Regions from separate parts of the Pseudoalteromonas sp. SG43-4 genome, predicted to be linked through region 1. Evidence: predicted binding sites of a transcription regulator. Region 1 holds the regulator's gene; the other holds the start of a gene.
The links. The regulator sigma-54, encoded in region 1, starts transcription at its own class of promoters, with help from an activator protein. The targets are predictions, from matches to a motif close to GTTGGCACGNNNNTNGNNT.
Positions count from the first base shown of each region.

Region 2: H5160_RS05580 (LiaF domain-containing protein) is a predicted target of sigma-54. The motif match lies at 3,506-3,524, and genes of this name have one in related genera.

Region 1 is NZ_JACJFB010000002.1:282,289-286,929, reverse strand. It holds gene lptB (LPS export ABC transporter ATP-binding protein) at 1-169, shown strand, start outside; gene H5160_RS03305 (RNA polymerase factor sigma-54) at 239-1,738, shown strand; gene hpf (ribosome hibernation promoting factor) at 1,765-2,052, shown strand; gene ptsN (PTS IIA-like nitrogen regulatory protein PtsN) at 2,057-2,509, shown strand; gene rapZ (RNase adapter RapZ) at 2,528-3,373, shown strand; gene H5160_RS03285 (HPr family phosphocarrier protein) at 3,416-3,688, shown strand; gene mgtE (magnesium transporter) at 3,820-4,641, shown strand, end outside.
Region 2 is NZ_JACJFB010000004.1:103,020-107,660, reverse strand. It holds gene H5160_RS05610 (CreA family protein) at 1-391, opposite strand, end outside; gene H5160_RS05605 (5-carboxymethyl-2-hydroxymuconate Delta-isomerase) at 599-928, shown strand; tRNA gene H5160_RS05600 (tRNA-Ile) at 1,239-1,315, opposite strand; gene H5160_RS05595 (hypothetical protein) at 1,569-2,066, opposite strand; gene H5160_RS05590 (YqaE/Pmp3 family membrane protein) at 2,447-2,605, opposite strand; gene H5160_RS05585 (BON domain-containing protein) at 2,678-3,244, opposite strand; gene H5160_RS05580 (LiaF domain-containing protein) at 3,573-4,241, shown strand; gene H5160_RS05575 (VOC family protein) at 4,280-4,641, opposite strand, start outside.

The DNA of each region.
Region 1 (4,641 bases):
TGGGATTGGTGTATTAATTACCGACCATAACGTAAGAGAGACCCTTGATGTTTGTGAAAAAGCCTACATTGTTTCTCATGGGGAGCTGATTGCATCAGGTACTCCAGAACACGTATTAAATGATAAAACAGTACGCGATGTTTACTTAGGCGAGCAATTTAGGCTGTAACATTTACGCCATGTCTTTAAGCATCTGCTAGTATTAATTATAACAACATAAAAGGATTGTTAGAGATACATGAGGCAATCACTACAGCTGCGCATGGGCCAGCAACTTACAATGACTCCACAGTTGCAACAAGCTATTCGTTTGTTGCAACTCAGTACATTGGATCTCCAGCAAGAAATACAAGAAGCTCTCGACAGTAATCCACTATTAGAGGTTGAAGAGGCAGACTATTCCGAAGACGCTGCTGGTAAAAACGAGCAAAAAGCTGATACCGATGACATAACTGTTAGCGCATCTGCTGATGATGCTCCGAGCGAATACGAACAAGATACTGGTGAAGCACTTGCAAAAGACACGCTAAGTGACGACATGGCTATGGATGTCAGTTGGGATGAGTACATGAGTGCAGCTCCTGCAGCCTCATCAGGTCCAATGCCTGAAGACGAATCAATATACCAAGGCGCCTCTACTGAAACGCTCCATGAGTATTTAATGTGGCAATTACAACTAACGCCATTTAGCCCTACAGACGAAGCTATTGCTATTGCTATTGTAGAAGCTGTCGATGATTCAGGTATTTTAACACTAAGCTGCGAAGAGATTTTAGAAAGCTTTAATCAAGAAAACGAAGATGATAACGAAGTCGAACTTGATGAAATTGAAGCGGTATTAAAACGCATCCAACTGTTTGATCCTGTTGGTATTGCTGCACGTAGTTTACAAGAGTGTTTGTGTATTCAGCTTAATCAATTTGATAAAGAAACACCTTATATTAATGAAACGAAAATGATTTTAACCGAGCATATTGATCTATTAGCAGCTCGCGACTATCGTACATTAATGAAAAAAACTAAGCTCAAAGAAGAAGAGCTTAAAGAAGTAATGACACTAATACATACTCTCAACCCAAAACCTGCAGATACTATTGTAAGGGAAGAATCTGAGTATGTTATTCCTGATGTGTCAGTTAAAAAAATTAAAGGCCGCTGGGTTGTCGAATTAAACCCAGATAGCATGCCTAAAATTCGTGTTAATAGCCAATACGCGGCAATGTCTCGCACTGTAAAATCAAGTGGCGACAGCCAGTTTATTCGCTCACATTTACAAGAAGCTAAATGGTTTATTAAAAGCTTAGAAAGTAGAAACGACACGCTATTAAAAGTTACTAATTGTATTGTTAAGCAACAACAAGGCTTTTTTGAACATGGCCCTGAAGCCATGAAACCAATGGTTTTAAATGATGTTGCTGAAATGGTAGAAATGCACGAATCGACAATTTCTCGCGTAACTACTCAAAAGTACATGCATACACCCCGTGGTATATTTGAGCTTAAATATTTTTTCTCAAGCCATGTAAGTACTGAAAACGGTGGTGAATGTTCATCTACAGCAATACGTGCGCTTATCCGAAAATTAATCGCAGCAGAAAACTCAGCAAAACCATTGAGTGATAGCAAAATAGCGGATATATTGGCTGAGCAAGGAATTAAAGTAGCGAGACGTACAATCGCAAAATACCGCGAATCTCTTGCTATTCCACCGTCAAATCAGCGTAAAAGTCTGATTTAAGACGCTAAACTAAGAGGGTAATGCTTATGCAACTAAACTTAACTGGTCGTCACGTAGAATTAACCGATTCACTAAGAGACTATATTAATACTAAATTTGCGAAGCTTGAAAGACACTCTGATCATATTAATAATGTTCATGTCATTCTCGATGTAGAAAAATTAAATCAAAAAGCAGAAGCCACAATACACGTAAGCGGTGCTGAGCTATTTGCCTCTACAGAACATCAAGATATGTATGCCGCTATTGACTCGTTGATCGACAAGCTCGATCGCCAAGTAATCAAACACAAAGAGAAGCTTGCTCGACACTAATATGATGAAATTAAGTTCACTTATATGCCAGGACTGCAGCAAAGCTGCGGTCCTTTTTAATAGCAAAAAAAGAATTTTAGAGTTCATTAGCGAACTTGCTCACGACAAACTTCCGTATTTACCGCAACAAGATATTCTTAATGCTTTAATGAGCAGAGAGAAATTAGGTAGTACAGGTATAGGACGTGGCATTGCTATTCCTCATGGAAGAATGAGCGGTGCAGAAGAGCCTTTGGCTTTAGTGCTCGTTAGCGAAACTCCAATAAACTTTGATGCAATCGATAATCGCCCTGTTGATATTTTTGTCGCACTCATCGTACCAGATGGCGATAACCAGCAGCACTTAAAGACTCTAGCAACCATTGCTGATAAACTAAACAACAAAGATTTTTGTAAACAGTTACGCAGTGCAAAATCTGATACTGAGCTTTACCAAGTTATTGTCGATCAATCATAGTTTTATAAAGGGTGTTAAATGGAGTTAATTATCATAAGCGGCCGTTCCGGTTCTGGAAAGTCGGTTGCTTTGCGCGTTGTAGAAGATTTAGGTTATTATTGCGTAGATAATATTCCAGTAAACCTACTACCTTCATTAGTTCGCAGTGTGTCTGATAGCTACGATAAAATTGCTGTTAGCATAGATGTGCGCAACATCCCTAAAGAACAAGATGAATTTAACGATATTCTTGAATACTTACCAGGCTTTGCAAACCCTACGTTATTTTATTTAGATAGTGACGATCAGACATTGATCAAACGCTTTTCTGAAACACGCAGATTACACCCACTATCAATAGACTCGTTGCCTCTTGATTTAGCCATCAAAAAAGAAAAAGAATTACTTGATGTATTAACCACTCGCGCCGACTTTATGATAGATACGACTGATTTAAGTGTTCATCAACTCGCTGAATCTATTCGTGAAAAGATTTTAGGTAAAAAAGATAAGCAACTGATTGTCACATTTGAATCATTTGGTTTTAAACACGGTATACCAAAAGAAGCAGACTACGTATTTGATGCACGCTTTTTACCAAATCCACACTGGGAACCAGAGTTGAAGCCTTTAAATGGGTTAGATCAACCGGTTAAAGACTATTTAGCTAATCACAGCATAGTGCAAAAATTCACATGGCAAATTCAAACATTTGTACAAACGTGGTTACCGCATTTAGAACGAAATAACCGCAGTTATTTAACCATTGCTATTGGGTGTACAGGTGGGCAACATCGCTCTGTGTATTTAGCGCAAACTATCGGTGAAAGTTTTGCAATGACACATCCCAATGTAAAAATTCGCCATCGCGAACAAGAAAAATAATATAGCTGAATAATCACCTGTTCAGCTTAGGTAGAGTAAGTTATGCATTGTGAAGATACCTTTTTAATAAAAAACAAATTAGGCTTACACGCCAGAGCAGCTACTGTGCTTGCGCAATTAGCAGTACAATTTGATGCTACAATCACATTATTCCAAGATGACAAAGAAGCAGCAGGCGATAGCGTACTTGCATTAATGTTACTTGAAAGTAGCCAAGGAAAAGAAGTTAAAGTTGTTTGTAAAGGCCCTGATTCTGAGCAAGCTTTACACGCTGTTGGAGAATTAATAGCACAACGCTTTAATGAACAAGAATAATCTGTTTTATAAAAACAATATTCGCATTACTAGTGCTTCAATTAAAACAGATATATAAAATAAATAGGTTAGTAACGCCAGTTAACTCACCTCCCCCCATAAAGTAATATAACAATTTATAAAGGACGCCAATGCCAGAAGCTTTTGAACAAGATTATCCACTACAGCAACTAAAGCAGGTGACGAAGTCACTCAATAGTGGTCAATTTGTTCAAGTTAGGCGCATGCTCGCAAAAACGGCTCCTTGTGATACCGCATTATTATTAGAATCATCACCGCATAAAATTCGCCGACTGCTTTGGCAATTGGTCGATCCTGATGTGCAGGGTGATGTTCTTGAAGAATTATCTGAAGATGTTCGTTTAGGCATTATTGCCCAAATGGAACCTAAGCACATTGCCGCCGCAACTGAAGACATGGGCCACGATGACTTAGGTGAAGTATTACGTAGCCTGCCAGATACCGTCTATAAAGACGTTGTTAGCGCGATGGACATTCAAGACCGTGAACGTGCCACGCAAGCACTGTCATATCAAGAGCGTTCAGCAGGTGCGCTAATGAACACCGATACGGTGACCATTCGCCCTGATGTAACACTCGATGTTGTACTTCGTTATATTAGACTGCGTGGTGAGTTACCAGAGGGTACAGATGATTTATATGTTGTTGATAAACATAACTGCTTTATAGGCGCTTTATCGCTGAGTACATTATTAACTAATCCGCCAGAAAAAATTGTCCGCGATTTAATGGATGAAGATTGTGAGTCTATCCCAATCTCAATGGATGAAAGTGAAGTAGCGCAATTATTTGAGCGTCATAATTGGATATCGGCCCCAGTGGTGGACGATAACGACCAACTCCTCGGTCGTGTTACTATCGATGACATCGTTGATGTAATCCGAGAAGATGCCGAGCATAGCTTATTAAGCCTAGCCGGTCTTGATGATGAA
Region 2 (4,641 bases), on a different contig from region 1:
TTGAATACGATAAATACAATAAGGTACGGTTTTCAGCATCGTAAATACGGCGCACTTTTAGTGATTTAAATAATATACTTTTAGATGATTTAAATATCACCTCACCTGATTTACTGCGGTCTATTTTTTGTAGTTGCTGCGCTGTAATAGGCCCTGTTTGACGACACGCTATAGACATATCTGACGGGTCAGAAAAGTCCAAATTAGCCTCTATATGACTAATATGACAAGTAACGCCTTCGAGGATTGGATCTTGCTGCGAATTCACCACAACATCTTTAGTTGTAAATAACCCAAGACTTACCGACGCAACATCATCAGAGCAAGCACTTAATGTAACAACAGCACCTGCAAGTAAAACTAAACGTTTAAATTTTTGTGGTAATTTCATACTTATCCTTAATTAATATATAGGTAACTTAGTAGATAAGTTACTAAGCGAAGGTTCACCTGTTTGTTTTTATACTAACATCAAAAATAAATACGACTAAATTAGTTTAAAGTAAAGATTTTAGATAGCTCAGGGTTTAGTGACCCCTCTTGTATTTGGTACAATTACCTCTCGCTCATGCAGTAACTCATAATAGGAAACGCCTAAATGCCGCACATTATTATTGAACACTCAGAAGACCTCCCCGTTTTACCTCAAGTACTGGTAGAAAAAATTCATACAACCGCTTTCGAAAGTAACTTGTTTGAATTAGAAACCATAAAAACACGTGCTATTGCTTATCAGCAATATCAACTTGGCGCAGGAAAATCAGGGTTTATACATATCGCGGTACATATTTTGGCAGGACGCTCAATTGAGCAAAAACAAATGTTAAGCGAACTGCTACTTTCATGTTTAAAAACATATTGCAGAGCATCAGACAGTCTAAGCGTAAATATTTACGATATTGAGCATGAGATATACCGTAAAAATTAGTTAACTCTTGTAGCTTTGAGCAATAAAAGTAAACACTAGTAAGTAAAAAGCCCCAATAGGGGCTTTTTTGTCTTCTGACATTAAATGCTGATCACTGTCACTTATAAAGCAAAGCATCTGATCTAACGCTGGAATTTAATAGTGCATTCGCACTATTCCAAATTTAAGAAAGCTTAGCTTAATCTATGGATTAACTTTATTTAGATTACGTTTATTCTTAGGGGTAACTAAAGAATAAAAATTACACAATATTAAATTAATGTAGCTTTAAATAATTTGGATAGATATTTACTTGGGAAATTTGTAAAAGTGGTGGCCCCTCCCAGACTCGAACTGGGGACCTAACGATTATGAGTCGTGTGCTCTAACCAACTGAGCTAAGGGGCCAACTTTATATAACTGCTAGGCAGTTAATTTTTGAAGCGTTCAGTCACAGAGCGACTAAAGCGGGTTGCAGTATAAAAACTTTTTAGGTGCTTGTCACTACCAAAAACCTTTATTTTAACAATCAACAAGCTAACTGCTTAAATAGTAATCTTTTAAGTGGGCATAAACATAAAATGTAAGATATTTACCGTGCTATTCACTGCATTAAATTATAAACAAAACCTATCCCATATAGTCTTTTATATTTAACCCTCTACTTTTTAAGCAAAGCTAACATATATGTGTAGGCATACAAGGCTGTAAAAAATATGCTTGGGGCTACTGTCAGTGCCAGATTAGGTGTCTGATTAACTACATTCACCATAATCACTAAGCTCGATTGAACAGTAATCGGAATAATAGGCGCAAAAAGTACGCCTGCTATTTTTTTATTACTTAAATACGAGGCGCTAGAGTTAATTGCATTATTAAAACTTTGTCGTATTGCGACGTTTTGTGGTGTTTTAGAATGAAACATACAAATAATTGGAGTTACGAACGCAAGCGTTACATAACTAAACTTATACTTGTTGACGACCTTTTCTAAAATAAAGGTAAAAAACAGCGTTACAAATCCACTATACAACCCTTGCACTAATGCAGCTTGAAAAGTGACCGATTTAGCAATGTCTGCCGCACTATTTGCCCAGAAGGCCCAACTAAAATAAAAAATGAATGACACAACGCCTAACATTATAAGTCGAATATTCAATTAACTACCTCAACATGCCTAAAAACCTAGTTTAATGATAACACTAGAAGTGAAGGTAATATTGTCACTAAATAATAAGGTATTTGATTGTATATTATGGATGTATAAACACACTAATGTTGAAGATTTCCTAAATGGCATCAAATCAGAATCTGAGCGCGACTGTTAGCTGGAAAGCTTATTAGTAAACAATAAGTATAGTTTTAAAATAATATTGGGAGTGAGTTAAGGAAGTGAATTAATGGGTTGAAGAGTTTTAAAAATTGGATTTAATCTAAAAACTCTCTAAAAACTCTCTAAAAACTAATATTGTGAGCCGATCGGTACTAAAGTATTTAGCTAAACCTCAGTAGTCGGCTTACACAATATATAATCTGTCATTATTTTTTCGCAATAATGTAGATTGCATGTATTAACCCTGGGAAATAACCTAGCAGTGTTAATAGAATATTTAACCAAAAATGCATACCTAAGCCAACTTGCAAAAACACACCTAATGGCGGTAATAAAACCGAAAGTATTATACGAATAATATCCATGATCAAACTCCATTTAAATTAAACATTGAAAAGACTTAAAGCCCAGCATTACTGGGCCTTAACTACACTGTATTATTCAGCAACAATAGCTAGTTTATCAACTACGTCGCGAACATCTTCAGCATTTTTAGCAATTTTAACTGCTAGTTGCTTTTCAGCTTCAGACTCTACAGAGCCATTCAGAGTTACCACACCGTTGTCGGTATCAACATCAATGTCTGTACCACCTACTTCTGAGTCAAACAGGAAGCGAGTTGTGATTACAGTGGTGATTTTAGCGTCCGTTAGGTCGTTATCATCATCGTCCATCATGTCGTTGTTTTTATCTTCGGTGTCCATGCTTTTAACAACAGTAAGGCTGTTATCAACATCAGTTACACCATCTAGGCTAAGTACAAGTTCTTCTGCTAGCTCTTTATCGAGTTCGCTATTAACTTTACCTGTAAGTACTACCTTGCCATTTTTTACATCAGTGTTAATGTCAAAGTTGTTTAGATTAGTGTTCATAAGTAGAACGGTTTCTGCCTTACCATCAATCCAAGCATCTTTACTTTCGTTTTCCCAGCTGTTTGCTTGGGCACCCATAGCCGTAGTACCAAGAACTAGAGCTGCGATAATAGATTTGTTAAATGTTTTCATAATCTTTCTCCTTTTGATTAAAGACACTTTAACTAATGCGAGCTTCAGGCCAACTTTATTTATACTTAAAATTCAAAGACTTGAATTAATTAAAAGATAAAACCTTATCTATGTTTGTGTAACTATTTACAGGCTACTCGGTAAAACTTTCTCAAATAGTGAAAATAGCTAGATAATTGCTCTTTTGGTTAATCTATCGTTAATATAACAAAACAAAAAACACCGTTAAAAAATAACCAATTGATAATTAATGAAATTATATTTGGTACGCGGTTTGCAGCCTAACTACAAGAGCAGTATCAATAGTAAATATAATAAGGAATAACTCATGTCTGTAAAAGTTGAAGACCGCCCAATAGAGCAAGTACGCGAACAAGTGATTGATCAATTAATTTATAATTACAGTCATGGTGTTATTTCTGTTGATGCATTTGAAAGACGTTTAGATAATGCGATGGATGCACCTAATAACGAAGCACTGCTAGCCTTAGTAGAAGACTTAACACTTAATACCGATCAGCAATATAAAGCAGAAAAACAATCGCAATTTACACCACATTATAGTGCACAGCAAAACAGTGATGATGATTTTACATTACGCAGTATTTTAGGATCTAACGAGCGAAGTGGTCAGTGGGTTGTACCAAAAAATATATATTTGAGTAACTTTATGGGATCGGTGGTGCTTGATTTTACCGATGCTATTTTTGCGCATCAAAATGTAACTATTTACGTTAACTGTATTTTTGGTAGCGATGAAATTTACGTACCAGAGCATGTCAATGTAGTGTCTAAAATGTTTTGTATTTTAAGTAGCCTTGAAAATAAATCTGTGTCGCTTAACAAACGCCAAGGCCCTACAATTCATATTGAAGGAAAGGCAGTAATGGGCTCGGTTGAAGTGAAAATAAAGCGCACAATTAAAGAAAAATTTATGAGCTTTGCAAATGAGCTAAAAACCCAGTTTGGCACGGGTAATAATAACCGCTCACTATAATTGAGTAGCAGCACTTTAGCGTGCTGCTTAGTATTTTATTATAAATCGTTATTTCGCTCGCTTGGTATATCACTTAAATACTCTACAAACTCAACTTCAAACCCTGCAGGATCAATAAAGTAGACATTCTTTCTGAAAGGATTCTCGCTACCTTGCTTGCTTAGAGTAAAACCCGCTTTATTTAAGCGCATTACTACTGCGCTTAAATTATTAGTTACATAAGCAAAGTGTGCAAAACCAATTTGATGGCCCGATAAGTTTCTGTTTTCACCTTCACCATGACTGCTTATCGCAATGTAATGCGTGTCATCTCCAAAGTGTACCCAGCGTCTTGGTTTTCCATGCCAATCGCCTCTGCCCTCACTTCTAATCGACCAATGTGGAAATACAGCGCGATAAA